3 regions of the Mesorhizobium sp. 128a genome follow, and region 1 is predicted to be linked to each of the others. Evidence: predicted binding sites of a transcription regulator. Region 1 holds the regulator's gene; each other region holds the start of a gene.
What was found. The regulator PhoB, encoded in region 1, activates phosphate uptake and scavenging genes when phosphate is short. The targets are predictions, from matches to a motif close to TGTCATNNANCTGTCAT.

Region 1 (5,165 bases):
CAGACGACGGTGACGCTGCCGATCACTTTCGACGAGAAGGTCATCGACCCGTCGAACAAGCGCGCCACCGATCCGAGCGTGCTGATCAAGGCGAACTATCCCAAGCTTGCCGACAACGCGCTGGTCGCCAAGCTCGGCATCGATCCGGCCAACAAGCCGATGATGCTGAAGCTCAAGGGCTTCCTGTCGGAAGGCGCCCGCGTCCAGCTGCGCGACATCGTCATGGCCGATCCGTCAGTGATCGGCACGACGCGCGACGTCAATATCCTGGCGGCCGCCAATCTCGACTCGGCATTCAAGGGCCAGATCGATCTCGGCGTCGAGGAGGCGCGCCGCAAGGTCTCCGACCAGCAGATCGAATGGATGAACAAGCTCAAGACCGACGGCGCGATGGCCGAACATTTCAACACCGGCCTGTTCACCTATGGCGCCTCCAGCCGGCCTGAGACGTCGGGCATGGGCGTGGCGATCATCGGCTCGTTCTACATGATGGTGATCGTGCTTCTCCTGGCACTGCCGATCGGCGTCGCCGCCTCGATCTATCTCGAGGAATTCGCCAAGAAGAACCGCTTCACCGACCTGATCGAAGTCAACATCAACAATCTGGCGGCGGTGCCGTCGATCGTCTTCGGCCTGCTTGGCCTCGCGGTGTTCATCAACTTCCTCGGCATGCCGCGCTCGGCCGCCTTCGTCGGCGGCCTGGTGCTGACCCTGATGACGCTGCCGACCATCATCATCGCGACGCGCGCCGCCCTTGCAGCGGTGCCCCCGTCGATCCGCTCGGCAGCGCTTGGCCTTGGCGCCTCGAAGATGCAGATGGTGTTCCAGCACATACTGCCGCTTGCCGCTCCCGGCATCCTCACCGGCACCATTATCGGGCTGGCGCGTGCGCTCGGCGAGACAGCGCCGCTGCTTCTGATCGGCATGGTCGCCTTCGTGGCCGACTATCCGAAGACGCCTTTCGATCCGGCGACCGCGCTGCCGGTGCAGATCTACATGTGGGCAAACGAGGCCGAACGCGCTTTTGTCGAGCGCATGTCCGGCGCCATCATCATCCTGCTCGTCTTCCTCATGGCCATGAACATCACCGCGATCGTGCTTCGGCGCCGGTTCGAGCGGCGCTGGTAGAAAAAAGGCAATTTGGTATGAACATCATGACCGAACAGTCCCTTGAAAACGCAGTGGGCGACAAAATGAACGCCAAGTCGAACGAAGTCATCAAGATGCGCGGCGACAAGGTCGGCGTGTTCTACGGCGAGAAGCAGGCGCTGTTCGATGTCAACCTCGACGTCCGACAGAACCAGGTGACGGCGCTGATCGGCCCGTCCGGCTGCGGCAAGTCGACCTTCCTGCGCTGCCTCAACCGCATGAACGACACCATCGATTCGGCGCGGGTGACGGGCAAGATCACGCTGGACGAAGACGACATCTACGACAAGAGCATCGACGTCGTCGAACTGCGCGCCCGTGTCGGCATGGTGTTCCAGAAGCCCAATCCGTTCCCGAAGTCGATCTACGAGAACGTTGCCTACGGCCCGCGCATCCATGGGCTGGCCAAGCGCAAGTCCGACATGGACCAGATCGTCGAATCCAGCCTGAAGAAGGCGGCGATCTGGAACGAGGTCAAGGACCGCCTGCAGGAGCCCGGCACCGGCCTGTCCGGCGGTCAGCAGCAGCGTCTGTGCATCGCGCGCGCCATCGCCGTGTCGCCGGAAGTGATCCTGATGGATGAGCCCTGCTCGGCGCTCGACCCGATCGCCACCGCCCGCGTCGAGGAGCTGATCGACGAACTGCGCCAGAACTACACGATCGTCATCGTCACCCACTCGATGCAGCAGGCGGCGCGCGTGTCGCAGCGCACGGCGATGTTCCATCTCGGCTACCTGGTCGAGGAGGGCGCCACCGACAAGATGTTCACCAACCCCGACGACAAGCGCACCCAGGACTACATTACCGGCCGCTTCGGCTGAGCCGTCCAGCGGTTGAATTTCAGGCACGAGGACCAGGATCATGGGTGAACATACCGTCGCCTCCTTCGATGAAGAGCTGGGGCAGATCAGCAAGCTGATCCGCGACATGGGCGATCTGGCCGGCTCGATGGTCAGCGGCTCGACCAAGGCGCTGCTCACTTCGGACAATGCGCTGGCGCAGCGCGTCGTTTCCGACGACGCCATCATGGACGCGCGCCAGCGCGAGCTCGACGACCGCGCCATCACGCTGATCGCTAAACGCCAGCCGGTGGCCAACGATCTGCGCGCCGTGGTCGGCTCGATCCGCATGGCCGGCGACCTCGAGCGCATCGGCGACCTTGCCAAAAACATCGCCAAGCGCGTCGGCACCGTCGGCCTCAGCGTCACGCCGCGCGACCTGTCGCACTCCATCGACGCGATGGCGCAACTGGTGCTGATCCAGGTGCAGGGCGTTGTCGAGGAATATGCTGCCGCCGATGCTGCAGCGCTGGCGAAACTCAGGAATGAGGACGAGCGCATCGACGTCAAATACACCTCGGTGTTCCGCGAGCTCTTGACCTACATGATGGAAGACCCGCGCAACATCACGGCCTGCACGCATCTCCTGTTCTGCGCCAAGAACCTGGAGCGCATCGGCGATCATGTCACCAACATCGCCGAAAATGCGTATTATGTGCTGACCGGCCAGCAATTGCCCGCCAATCGCCCGAAGCAGGACGAAACGGCGATGGCCACATCGCCCTGATAAAGGTGAACTGCTGATGATTGCGCCACGCATCATGGTCGTGGAGGATGAGGAGCCGCTGGGCGTGCTGCTCCGCTACAACCTCGAATCCGAAGGCTACCAGGTCGAGGTGGTTACACGCGGCGACGAGGCCGAAATCCGGCTGCAGGAAAACGTGCCGGATCTCTTGGTGCTCGACTGGATGGTGCCGGCGGTGTCCGGCATCGAGCTGTGCCGCCGGCTCAGGATGCGGCCCGAGACCGAGCGGCTGCCGATCATCATGCTGACCGCGCGCGGCGAAGAGAGCGACCGCGTGCGCGGCCTTTCCACCGGTGCCGACGATTATCTGGTCAAGCCGTTCTCGACGCCGGAGTTCATGGCGCGGGTGAAGGCGCTGCTGCGCCGCGCCAAGCCCGAAGTGCTGTCCAGCGTGCTCAAGGTCGGCGACATCGTGCTCGACCGCGAGTCGCACCGCGTCTACCGCAAGAAGAGCGAGATACGGCTGGGGCCGACCGAGTTCCGGCTGCTCGAATTCATGATGCGCCATCCCGGCCGTGTGTTCTCGCGCAGCCAGTTGCTCGACAATGTCTGGGGCGAGACGATCTATATCGACGAGCGCACGGTCGACGTGCATGTCGGGCGCTTGCGCAAGGCGGTCAACAATGGCCGCATGCCGGATGTGATCCGCACCATCCGTGGTGCGGGGTATGCGATCAGGGAAGACTGATCAGGCAACGCTCTTTCCAGCGCCCGCTCGCGCCTGCACGCCCGGCGCGAAAATCTCCTGGTCGACAAAGGTCAGCGCGCGCATGGCGCAGCCTTCGCGGATCAGCGGCAGCTCGTTGGGCTCGGTGTCGAAGGAGATTGACTTCGAGTGCTGGCCGCCGGCGGTCTGGGCAATCGCTTCGCGCAATGCCGGTTCGATCAGATCGAAGGCGGCGGCGCTGACGCCGACCATGGCGACCGGTGCCGGATCGATCAGCGCGAACAGGCTGCCGAGGCCGAAGCCGAGCGCCTCGCCGGCCTTGCGGTAGGCTTCCCGCTCCGGGCCATCGGTCTCGCGGGCCCGTGCGGCGAGCGCCCGCATGTCGGCGTCGCCGACATCGACCGGTTCGGCGTCCTCGCTCATCATTTTGGCGCTGCGCCAGATGGCATAGTTGCCGGCATAAGCCTCGACGCAGCCGCGCCGCCCGCAACGGCACAGCGCGCCGCCGGGCCGATGGATCATGTGGCCGAACTCGCCGCCCGACGAATGCGTGCCGGTGAACAGTTCGCCCTTCAACACCAGCCCCATGCCGATGCCGTGCGACAGCAGGATGGCGATGAAATCGTCGCGGTAGCGCTCAGGCTGGCGCCATTGCAGCGCCACTGCCATCATGTTGCAATCGTTTTCCATGGTGGCCGGAATGCCGAATTCTGCTTCCAGTATGTCAGCGAAGGCAATGTCGGTCAGCGGGGTGATCGGCGACCACAGCATGGCGCGCGCCTGCGAATCGGTGATGCCCTGGATGCCCATGGCAATGCGGGCGATGCTCTGGACATCGAGGTCGGGATCCTCGAGCCGCCGCCGCACGATTGCCGTGCATTCGCCGATCAGCTCGTCGCGCGGCATGGTCAACGTATCCAGCCGGCGCTGCTCCTCGGCGACCACCTGGCCGGCATAGTCGATGACGGTGACGGAAAGGAAATTAAGCGACAGCACCACGGTCATCACCGCCGCCGCTTCCGGATTGAGGCCCAGGCCGACTTGCGGCCGGCCGCGTTTCAGCGCTCCGGTCTCGCCTGCCTTGCTCTCGGCCAGGATGCCTTCCGCAATCAGGTCGGACGAGATTGCCGATATAGTCGAATGGCTGAGGCCGGTGGTCGCCGCGATCTCGGTGCGCGACGGCTGGCCGGCCCGGCGCACGGCCGAAATCACCATCGCGCGGTTGCGACGGCGCAGATCGTCGTGGCGGATTCCAACCGACATCTTTCTTGTTTCCTCCCGGTCCTCCTCCCGCCTCATGATAGTGAAGGCGGTCGGTGACACCAGCAAATATTGGCAGAAGCAGGCCGCCCTGTCATTGTTTATTGCGAGTCTCGAAAAAATTCACTGAGGCCATCAGATTCCATCAGAATCGATGTTGACAGCGTCTCGCCGTTGGATCAGTATTTTTTCGAGGCTCGAAAAAATAGAGCTTCTGTGTGCCGGCCTTCGGGCCAGTTTTGTCGCGCCGCGCGCGGCGCAGGGAGGATTATCATGAACAGATTTGCAGCCGCCATGCTGGCGGGTGTCGCCATGTCGCTGACGCTGGTGTCGGTCGCGCAGGCGAAGGACAAGGTCATCGGCGTGTCGTGGTCGAACTTCCAGGAAGAGCGCTGGAAGACCGACGAAGCGGCGATGAAGGCGGCGATCGAGGCGGCCGGCGACAAGTACATTTCCGCCGACGCGCAGTCCAATCCCGGCAAGCAGTTGACCGACGTCGAAAGCC
Region 2 (5,165 bases), on a different contig from region 1:
AAAGTGGCCGGCATTGGCCTCGTCGGCAAACCACATCGACCCGAACACCGCGGCCAGCAGCAGGCCGACGCCGAGCGCCGTGTAAAGACGCCGCAACGACGTCTGGCGCTGCCAGGAGGAGGCAAGCTGCAGGTTCGTGTCAGAGCGGATTGTGGCTGAGATGGTCATGATCGTGGACATGCAAAAAGGGCGGCGCTTGGCAACGCCGCCCTTTTCGATTTTGCCGTCAGCCGCCGATGGCAGCTTTGCGGGCTTCGACGATGACGCTGTAGAAGTCCGGCTTGACCGGAACGTAGCCGGTGAAGTCGCCGCCTTCGACGCCCTCGAAGCAGGCCTTGTCCTTCTTCGGCAGGTCGGTGAAGAAAGCGGTGAGCTTGGCGGTCATGTCGTCGCCGAGCGCGGTGCGCACGACCAGCGGGCCGTTCGGGATCAGGCCCGAGCGCCAGACTTCGACGAAGTCGTTGGGGTCGACGGCGCCCTTGGCGACTTCCTTGTGGAAGGTGCCGGAGGTGTAGCCATTCTTGAAGTCGCCGATGCCCGAGGAATCGTCCACCGCCACGTCGACCTTGCCGTCGCGGACGGCGAGAATGTTGTTCTCATGGCCGCCATTGAACTGGGTCGAAGCGAAGAAGGCCTCGTTCGAGGCGCCGGTGTCCTTCGGGATCTGGGTCAGCGGGATCAGATAGCCCGAGGTCGAATCCGGATCGGCGTAGCCGAGCTTCTTGCCCTTGGCCGACTTGATGTCGGTGATGCCGGAAGATTTGAGCGCCAGGCCGACCGAATAATAGCCGGTGGCACCGTCGGTCTGCTGGGTGGTGAGGATCGGGGTGACCGCCTTCGGGTCCTTGATATAAACGCTGGCGTAGCCGGAAGCGCCGAGCTCGGCGAAATCGAGCGTGCCGCCGAGCAGGCCCTGGATGACGCCGTCATAGTCGGCGGCCGGGAACAGCGACACTTTTTCAAAGCCGAATTCGGTCTTCAAATGGTCGGCCAGGCACTGGTAGTTGCGCAGCCGGTCGGTTTCGTTTTCGCCGCCAAGGATGCCGACGCGGAATTCCTTCATGTCGGCGGCATGAGCGGCACTGGTTGCCATGGCGAGCACCGAAACGGCGCTGAGAACCATCTTCCTGAACATTTGATATCTCTCCTGTAAGTTCCGGCCCCGCGCCGGCAGCGTTCTTGATCTTGACAGATGCCCTTGACGCGGGCTGGCGATCCCAGCCGCTCAGTAGCCCGGGAATGCGGGTTCGAGCGGGCTGGCGGATGCTTCGATCTTTTGCTTGTAGGCGATGCTGGTCGAGGTGATCGCCTCGGAGATTTCGGCGCCATTGCTGTCGGCGCCGTAGACCTGGCGCACCGCCTCGCGGTTGAGTTCCTCCGGCGGGCCGTCGAAGACGACCTTGCCGGCGGCCATGCCGATGATGCGGTTGCAATAGGTGCGGGCGGTGTCCAGCGTGTGCAGATTGGTGACGACGGTGATGCCTTCGCGCAGATTGATGTCCTGCAAAGAGTCCATCACGACCTTGGCGTTGAGCGGGTCGAGCGAAGCGATCGGCTCGTCGGCGAGCAGCACCTTGGGCTGCTGCATCATGGCGCGGGCAATGGCGACGCGCTGCTGCTGGCCGCCGGACAGCGTGCCGGCCGGCTGCAATGCGGTGCGGGCAATGTCGAGGCGTTCAAGCGCTGCGATCGCCTCGGCGCATTCGGCGCGGGTGAACATGCCGAGCAGGTTGGAGAAGGTCGAGCGATGGTTGAGCCGGCCGAGCAGAACATTGGTCAGCACATCGAGGCGCGGCACAAGATTGAACTGCTGGAAGATCATGGCGCAGTCGCGCTGCCAGCGCCGAAGCGGCGAGCCGCGCAGCCGGGAAACGTCGGCGCCGTCAAAAAAAATCGACCCCTGGCTGGGGTCGATGAGACGGTTGATCATGCGAAGAAGGGTGGACTTGCCGGCGCCGGAACGGCCGATGATGCCGACCATCTGGCCCTGCGGGATCGACAGGTCGATAGCGCTGACGGCGGTGTTCTTGCCAAATCGGCGGGAGACGCCGCGGATTTCGAGGGTTGCTGACATGGCGTAGCTTCCAGTCCAGTCGCAGTTTGAAGGTCTGTTAACCCTCGCTAGCGCAGCCGCATGAACCTGCGGTGTCGGATTGATGTCAGTTTTGTTACCACCCACAGGCCCGTCGGCGACGGGTGACTGGTGCGCAATGGTCAGCCCAGCACCAGCAGCTCCTCGAAATGCTTCATGTCCCTGAAGCTGCAGAATGCCGGGGCCTTGAGTTCGATCACCGGGGCCTGCCGGGAGAACCGAGCGAGACAGTCTGCGAACAGATCCTGCCATGCGGCCGCCCTGTCGTCGGCAAGACGGCGGATCTGGTAGGCAAAGGTGATGTGGAAGGCATAGCTGTCGTGATCGGGATGGCGATAGCCGAACGGCACCGACAGCGCGTCGCGCCATGCGCTCATGGCGCGCACGTCGTCATCGGTCGCACCGGCTACGGTGAGACCTGTCGGCACGACCTCGATCACTTTTATGTTGAACGGGGCGAGGCCCTCGAAGCCCTTCAGGCGTTCCAGATAGAGGCTGGTCATGTCGTCGATGCTGGTGTCGAGCGGCACATCCTGCGGCCAGTAGGGCAGCCGGCGGCGGTATTCGATGATGCCCTGGAACAGGGTCATGTGAAGGCTGGATATGGGCGTGAAGGCGAGGCGATCGGCGTCGGGCATGGCAAGCATGCGCTCGCGCACCTCGATGACCACCGCTTCGGACGGTGAGCCGTTCACGAGATGGCTGACGACCGTGTTGCCGGGTTCGGGCAGGAAATTGCCTGACGTGTCGTAGCGGGTGCCGAGATGCACCGGTGGTTTGGGGTTGGTTCCTTCGAAATAGCCGGCGAGCGAGGGTCTGATAGTTTGGGGCATTGCGATCTCCAAAGGGAACACCGCCTCCTGTCCGACTCCTGTGTCAGAGATGTGAATCGGGCTGGTCTTATGACGACAATGTGATGGGCTACGCGCCGTACTTGTCCAGGAAGGCTTCCGCCTCGAGCTCGCGGAAATCGTCAAGCGCGGCGCGCAGTCTTGCGTGGTCCCAATCCCACCAGGCAAGCGTCTGATAGCGTTCCGCGGTTCGGCGGTCGAAGCGCTCGCGGATCGGTTTTGCAGGCACGCCACCGACGATGGTGTAGGGCGCGACATCCTTCGACACGACCGCGCCGGCGCCGACCGCGGCGCCATCGCCGACGGTGACGCCGGGCAGGATGGTCGAGCCGTGGCCGAGCCAGGTGTCGTGGCCGATGGTGACGCGCTTGGCGCGGCGCTGGGCGAAGAATTCGCTCTCGTGCTCGGCGTCGTCCCAATAGTCGGAGGCGCGGTAGGTGAAGTGATGCAGCGTCGGCCGCCATGTCGGGTGGTTGGTGGCGTTGATGCGCACGGCGGCTGCGATGTTGGAGAACTTGCCGATGGTTGCGCACCAGACGGCGCAATCCTGCATCATGTAGGAATAGTCGCCGAGAATGCTCTCCGAGACCCGGCTGCGGTCGGCGATCTCGGTCCAGCGGCCGAGCGTCGAATTCTCGACCTCCGCCGTCGGATGGATCAGCGGCGTTTCCGACAGTTTTCTCGTCATGCCGCGATTTTTCCCGGAGCGAAAGCGGTGACGTCGATGATGCGGTCGGCAACCGCCTCGCGCACATCGTGGTCATGGAAGATGCCGAGCAGGGCGACATCAGCCGCCTTCTTGGTGGCGATGAGTTCGATCACCACGTCGCGGTTGGTGGCATCGAGCGATGCGGTCGGCTCGTCGAGCAGCAGGATCGGGTGCTCGGTGATGAAGCCGCGCGCGATGTTGACGCGCTGCTGCTCGCCGCCGGAGAAGGTCGCCGGCGGCAGCGCCCAGAGTTTTTCCGGCAGGTTGAGCTGCGCCAGCAAGGCGCGTGCCTTGGCTCTGGCTGCCTCGCGCTCCGCTCCGCGCTCGACCAATGGTTCGGCGACGACATCGAGGGCCGAAACGCGCGGCACGGTGCGCAGGAACTGGCTGACATAGCCGATCGTTTGCCGGCGCACGGCAAGCACCGTGCGCGGACTGGCGTTGGCGAGATCGATCAGTCCGTCCTCGTGCTGGACGATGATCTGGCCCTCGTCGACGGCATAATTGCCGTAGAGCATCTTGAGGATCGAGCTCTTGCCGGCGCCGGACGGGCCGCCGAGCACGGTGCATTCGCCCGCCTTGATCGAGAAGGAGACACCGGCGACGACAGGCAACTTAATGCCGTCGCGCAGATGCATGGTGAAGCTCTTGGCGACGTCGGAAACAACGAGGGGCGTCGGCATGGTCACACCTGTAGAATGGAAGAAACGAGAAGCTGCGTGTAAGGCGCACGCGGGTCGTCGAGGACGCGGTCGGTGAGACCGCTTTCGACCACGCGGCCGTCCTTCATCACCATCATGCGCTGCGACAGAAGGCGTGCCACGGCAAGGTCGTGGGTGACGACGATCGCGGCGAGACCAAGATCGGTGACCAGACCGCGCAACAGGTCAAGCAGGCGTGCCTGCACCGAGACGTCGAGGCCGCCGGTCGGCTCGTCCATGAACACCAGCCGCGGGCCGGTGACGAGGTTGCGGGCGATCTGCAGGCGCTGGCGCATGCCGCCGGAAAAGGCGCGCGGCTCGTCGTCGATGCGGTCCTCGTCGATCTCGACGCGCGACAGCCAGTCGACGGCGGTGGCGCGGATTTTTCCATAGTGGCGATCGCCGACCGCCATCAGCCGCTCGCCGACATTGGCGCCGGCCGATACCGTCATGCGCAGGCCGTCGGCCGGGTTCTGGTGGACGAACCCCCAGTCGGTGCGCATCAGGAAGCGGCGCTCGGCCTCGCTCATCCGGTAGAGCTCGCGGTACTGACAGTCGCGCATGCGGTAGCTGGCGGTGCCGGAGGAAGGCAAGAGCCGTGTCGACAGGCAGTTGAGCAGCGTCGTCTTGCCGGAGCCGGACTCGCCGACGACAGCCAGGACTTCGCCTGGCCAAAGATCGAAGGTAACGTTCTCGCAGCCGACGCGCGAGCCGTAGAATTTGGACAGCGCCGAGACGCGCAGCAGCGGTTCGTCGGTCATTGCGCCGGCTCCAATTTTTCCGGGGTAGAATGGGTTTCCGAGATTTCCGGG
Region 3 (5,165 bases), on a different contig from region 1:
AGCGACCATGGCCTTGCCCATCTGCGCGAGCGCGTCTTTCCGGACGACTATGCCCGCACGCTTGCCGAATGGCGCAACCGCTTCTGGCAGTCGTGGGAAAAGATCGTCCCGCTCGGCTTCGACGACCGCTTCAAGAAGCTCTGGGAGTTTTACCTCCACTATTGCGAAGCCGGCTTCCGCGCCAGCTACATCGACGTGCGCCAGGTGGTCTACAAGGCGTAGAGGCAATTGGGCGGGCGTTTGCCCGCTCCTTTTTCAAAGCAGGATGCGATACTTCGCAAACCCGGCTTCACCCTCGCCAAGGGGCTCGATCTTGAGGGACTTCACCCCCGCGACAAAATCCTTCGCCCTGGGTCCGGTTTCGAACACGACGCTGGCTCCTGGCAGCGGCGTGAACGACCAATTGTCATCGGCCGACGGATTGATCGTGCCCTCGCTGACGACGTAACGCACGATCACGTCGCGGTTGGTGTCCGGCGCCTCGTAGATGATCTTGGAGGCGTTGATGTCAGGAAAATTGCCACCGCCGCCGGCACGGTAATTGTTGGTGGCGACGACGAATTTCGCTGAGGGATCAATAGGCTTGCCATCGAAGCTGAGGTCGACGATGCGGCTGGAGCCGGCATTGGCGACGCCACCCTTGGCATCGTATTTCGGCGGCTGCGACAGGTCTATCCTGTAGCTGACACCGTCGATCACATCGAAATTGTAGGACGGGAATTCGGTGTCGATCAGCGCCTGGTCGGCCTTGCCCGGTTCGATTTTCTTGAAGATGCCGGCTGACATTTCAAGCCATTCCTTAACCTGCGCCCCGGTGATTTCGACGGCGCGCACCGTATTGGGATAGAGATAGAGATCAGCGACGTTCTTGATGGCGATGTCGCCAACCGGCACGTCGGTGTAATAGTCGGCGCCGTTGCGCCCGCCGGCCTTGAAGGGTGCTGCCGCCGACAGGAGCGGCACGTCCTTCCACCGCGTGCTCTTCAAGATGTCCTTGAGATACCAGCTCTGCGCCTGATTGACGATCTGCACCGACGGATCGTCTGCCACCAGCGCGAAATAGGAATAGAGCGGCGCCGACGTTTTGCCGACCGGACGGCGAACATAGGCAAGTGTCGCCTCATGGTCGGCCTTCAACGCATCGACGATGCGCTGGTCGTCGGCAACAGTCGGCTTGTTCGCCTTGTCGACGCGCTCGTAAATCGGCCGTGCTTCCGAGGTCGCCGAGACCACGCGCCATTTCGATCCGTCGCGTTCCAGAAGCAGGTCGATCAGGCCCATATGCGATCCCCAGAAGCCGCCCATCACCGCCGGCTTGCCTTGCAGCGTGCCCTTTTCGGTGTCGACACCGTCGAGCGCCTGAAAATCCTTCTTGCCGGGGAAGACCAGATGCTGGTGGCCGGTGAACACCGCGTCGATGCCGTCGACGCCGGCAACGAAGAACGAGGCGTTCTCCATTCCGGTGCCCTGCTTGACGTCGATGCCGGAATGCGAGAGCGCAATGACGATGTCGGCGCCCTCTTCCTTGATCTGCGGCACCCAGGCCTTGGCCGCCTCGACGATGTCGCGCGTCCGGACATTGCCTTCCAGATTCTTCAGGTCCCAGACCATGATCTGCGGCGGCACGAAGCCGATGATACCGATCTTGATCGGCTGCTCGGCGCCCGACCCGTCCTTGATCTTCTTGTCCAGGATGACATAGGGCTTGAGATAGAGCTTGTCGTCGCGCGGGTTGGTGGCGAGTTCGGTGCCGCGGATCAGATTGGCGCAGACGAACGGAAAATTGGCCCCGGCCAGCACCTTGTCGAGGAACGACAGGCCGTAATTGAACTCGTGATTGCCGAGCGTCGAGCATTCATATCCGAGCAGGTTCATGCCCTTCACGATCGGATGCAGGTCTCCGTCCTTGAGCCCCTTCTCATAGGCGATGTAGTCGCCCATCGGGTTGCCCTGCAAAAGGTCGCCATTGTCGATCAGCATCGCATTGCTGGCTTCCTTGCGCACTGCCGCGATCAGCGAGGCCGTCCGCGACAGGCCCATCGTGTCGTTCGCTTTGTCGGCGTAGTAATCGTAAGGCAGCACATTCACATGGATGTCTGTCGTCTCCATGATCCTCAGATGCGCCTGATTGGCCTCAGCGCGGGCGGAGAACGGATGCAGCATGATCAGCGCCCCGCTGGCGGCCGCACCGGCAAGAAAACCGCGACGAGAGACGGGGTGGGTGAGATGCGACATTGGTTTCCTTCCCAGTGACGTGACAAGATCCCAGCCCCGAGCGAAAGCTTCGCGCCGAAACCCGGCCATGTCCACCGTGAAGTCAGTCGATCAGCAAAAGGTGACGCCTGGATGAATTGCTTTGGCCGGAGGCAAGGCGTCAGAGGCCGTTTCGAAATTCGCTCCGGCGAGTCATATGGTGTTGTTTTCGAGAACCGTAGCGGAGCGGACATAAGTCCGTGAGCAACGGAAGCGCAGAAAACGCCTCCAGATGGCCGCCGGAGTAGAATTTCCAAACGGGCTCTCAGCCCTTGTCGTCATCGCCCTGGGTAATCAGCCGCGCGCTGCGCTGGCCGGTGAAATAGATCCATAGCCAGCTAAGCGATACCGACAGTCGGTTGCGGAAGCCGATCAGGAAGTAGATATGCGCCACGCCCCACAGCCACCAGGCGAGCCAGCCGGTCAGCTTGATCCAGCCGAAATCGATCGCGGCTGCCCATTTGCCGATCGTCGCCAGGTCGCCGGCATGTTTGTAGCGGAAAGGGCGCGACGCGCTATCACCGGCCAGCCGCGCTTTGATCGTTGCCGCGACATGCTTGCCTTCCTGCTTGGCGGAAGGCGCCACGCCGGGTACCGGCTTGCCGTCCGGCCGCAACACATGCGCAGTGTCGCCGATGACGAAGACCTCCGGATTGTTCGGCACGGTAAGATCGGGCTCGACCATCACCCTGCCCACCCGGTCGACCGGCGCTCCCAGCCACTCTCCTGCGGGCGAAGCGGCGACGCCAGCGGCCCACAGGATCGTCCTTGCCGGAAGATGCGTCTCGCCAAAGACAACGCCTTCGGCATCGAGGCGCGTAACGGCGCGGCCGAGTTCGACCGTTACGCCCAGCCGTTCCAGAGCCTTGCGGGCATAGTCTGACAGTTCCGGCGCGAAATTGGCCAGGATCCGGTCGCCGGCCTCGACCAGCACCACGCGCGCCTCACGCGTGTCGATGTTGCGGAATTCGCCCCGCAGCGTCTCATGCGCGAGTTCGACAATGGTGCCGGCAAGCTCCACCCCGGTCGGGCCGCCGCCGACGATGACCAGCGTCAGCAACGCCTGGCGCGTGGCCGGATCGGTCTCTCGCTCGGCCTGCTCGAAGGCAAGCAGGACGCGGCGGCGAACGGTGGTGGCGTCCTCAAGCGTCTTCAGCCCAGGCGCAAAGGGCTCCCATTCGTCATGGCCGAAATAGGCGTGGCGGGCGCCGGTGGCGAGCACCAGAGTGTCGTAGGCGATCGAACTGCCGTCCTCGAGCATTACACGTTTGCCGGCACGGTCGACGCCGATGACGTTGCCCAGAAGGGTCGTCACATCCTTGCGATTGCGCAAGAGATGGCGGATCGGCCAAGCAACCTCGGAGGTTGCGAGCGATGTGGTCGCCACCTGGTAGAGCAGCGGCTGGAAAAGGTGGTGGTTGCGCTTGTCGATCATGGTGATGCGCACGGGTGCACCGGCCAGTGAGCGGGTGAGTTCGAGACCGCCGAATCCCGCACCGACGACAACGATATGATGGCTTGTTTCGTTCATCGCACTCATCTCGTTTTCACCGTCCGTATTTAGTGATTCTTGTGCACCGCAACAATGTCGTGGGGCGCAGGACAGCCATGCATCAAGGCTGCCCCAGACTCGCCTTCCAATGTCGTGAATGCCTACGTTGTCAGGTTCAGACGGGTATAGCTTCACACCGCAGGACCACGGGAGTGAGGCATGGCCAACGACGATGACGACGCCAAAGATCACGACGGCCCGGCGCTATACGCCTCGCCGCCTTGTTTCATGCACGAACTCGACCCGGAATTTCGCGTGCCGCTATCCGACTGGACCGACGTCAGGCGCTGGCGCAAGGTCGAGCGCGAACGGCTGATCACGGCGCGACTGGCGGTTTCGGCCGATGCGCGCACAACCATGTCGCAGCGTATTGCCAACGGCCTGGACGCGGTGATCGGCGATATCGCCGGCCGTATGGTCAGCCTCTATTGGCCGTTTCGTGGCGAGCCGGACCTGCGGTCATGGATGGCGTCGATCAACGAGCGCGGTGGCCGCACGGCCCTGCCCATCGTCATCGAGAAGACCCAGCCGCTGATCTTCCGCGCCTACGTCCCTGGCGACCGGCTGGAAAAGGGCGTCTGGAACATCCCGATCCCCGCCAAAGGCGATCCGGTGCTGCCCGACATTGTCATTTCGCCGATCGTCGGCATCGATCCCAATAACTACCGCCTGGGCTATGGCGGCGGCTTTTTCGACCGCACGCTGGCCGCGATGCCGTTCAAGCCATTGGTCATCGGCGTCGGCTACGAGCTGCAGCGGATCACCACCATCTACCCGCAACCGCATGATATCCCGATGGATCGGCTGGTGACTGAGGCCTAAGAGCCTGTTGGGAAATGAACCCCGGCTGGATTTCTGTTTCGCTGTGACAAAAATCCGACTTGGTCGATAATATAATCTTCCAGAAGACCACGCTGCGAAGCACTGTTTCGACAGGCGCTCTGGGCGGATCCAACAGTGTCCCGTCACTCTTTGGATTGGCTGCTTCACAACGGATGACGCGATGATCGGACGAACTTTAGCGGCTGCCCTTGCAATTGCGTTTTCGTTCTCGCCTTTGCATGCGCAACCACAGCATCGTTTACCGGGCGGCTACAAATGGGGCCGCTGCCTGCTCGTTGTTGACGGTCAGACTCGCATCTCCGGAAGATGCTCCTATCAAATCGAGACTGGCGGCGATTTTAATATCCAGGGGCCTCGGCAGGTTTTTGCCGGTATCGACTACCCGGATACGCACAGTGGCGCTGATGAAATGTCCGAAGATTACTGGGCGGTTGTCTACAAGGACGGTGATCTTTGGGCAGGCTATGCGAACTCCGACATTCGCGCAACGCACGGCGATGAACGTTGGGAAGAGCTT

Region 2: the regulator PhoB is predicted to act here: its motif matches at 2,146-2,162, upstream of phnC (phosphonate ABC transporter ATP-binding protein).
Region 3: the regulator PhoB is predicted to act here: its motif matches at 2,336-2,352, upstream of ACWTU9_RS12570 (bifunctional 2',3'-cyclic-nucleotide 2'-phosphodiesterase/3'-nucleotidase).

What each region holds. Positions count from the first base shown of each region.
Region 1 covers NZ_JBSPKY010000002.1:225,713-230,877, reverse strand. The annotation lists gene pstA (phosphate ABC transporter permease PstA) at 1-1,128, shown strand, start outside; gene pstB (phosphate ABC transporter ATP-binding protein PstB) at 1,146-1,970, shown strand; gene phoU (phosphate signaling complex protein PhoU) at 2,011-2,715, shown strand; gene phoB (phosphate regulon transcriptional regulator PhoB) at 2,732-3,421, shown strand; gene ACWTU9_RS04750 (ROK family protein) at 3,422-4,663, opposite strand; gene xylF (D-xylose ABC transporter substrate-binding protein) at 4,934-5,165, shown strand, end outside.
Region 2 covers NZ_JBSPKY010000003.1:103,503-108,667, forward strand. The annotation lists gene phnE (phosphonate ABC transporter, permease protein PhnE) at 1-168, opposite strand, end outside; gene phnD (phosphonate ABC transporter substrate-binding protein) at 227-1,135, opposite strand; gene phnC (phosphonate ABC transporter ATP-binding protein) at 1,226-2,074, opposite strand; gene ACWTU9_RS06780 (DUF1868 domain-containing protein) at 2,215-2,925, opposite strand; gene ACWTU9_RS06785 (DapH/DapD/GlmU-related protein) at 3,014-3,631, opposite strand; gene phnL (phosphonate C-P lyase system protein PhnL) at 3,628-4,335, opposite strand; gene phnK (phosphonate C-P lyase system protein PhnK) at 4,338-5,114, opposite strand; gene ACWTU9_RS06800 (alpha-D-ribose 1-methylphosphonate 5-phosphate C-P-lyase PhnJ) at 5,111-5,165, opposite strand, start outside.
Region 3 covers NZ_JBSPKY010000006.1:49,380-54,544, reverse strand. The annotation lists gene ACWTU9_RS12575 (class I SAM-dependent methyltransferase) at 1-222, shown strand, start outside; gene ACWTU9_RS12570 (bifunctional 2',3'-cyclic-nucleotide 2'-phosphodiesterase/3'-nucleotidase) at 256-2,235, opposite strand; gene ACWTU9_RS12565 (NAD(P)/FAD-dependent oxidoreductase) at 2,519-3,784, opposite strand; gene ACWTU9_RS12560 (5-formyltetrahydrofolate cyclo-ligase) at 3,965-4,627, shown strand; gene ACWTU9_RS12555 (hypothetical protein) at 4,809-5,165, shown strand, end outside.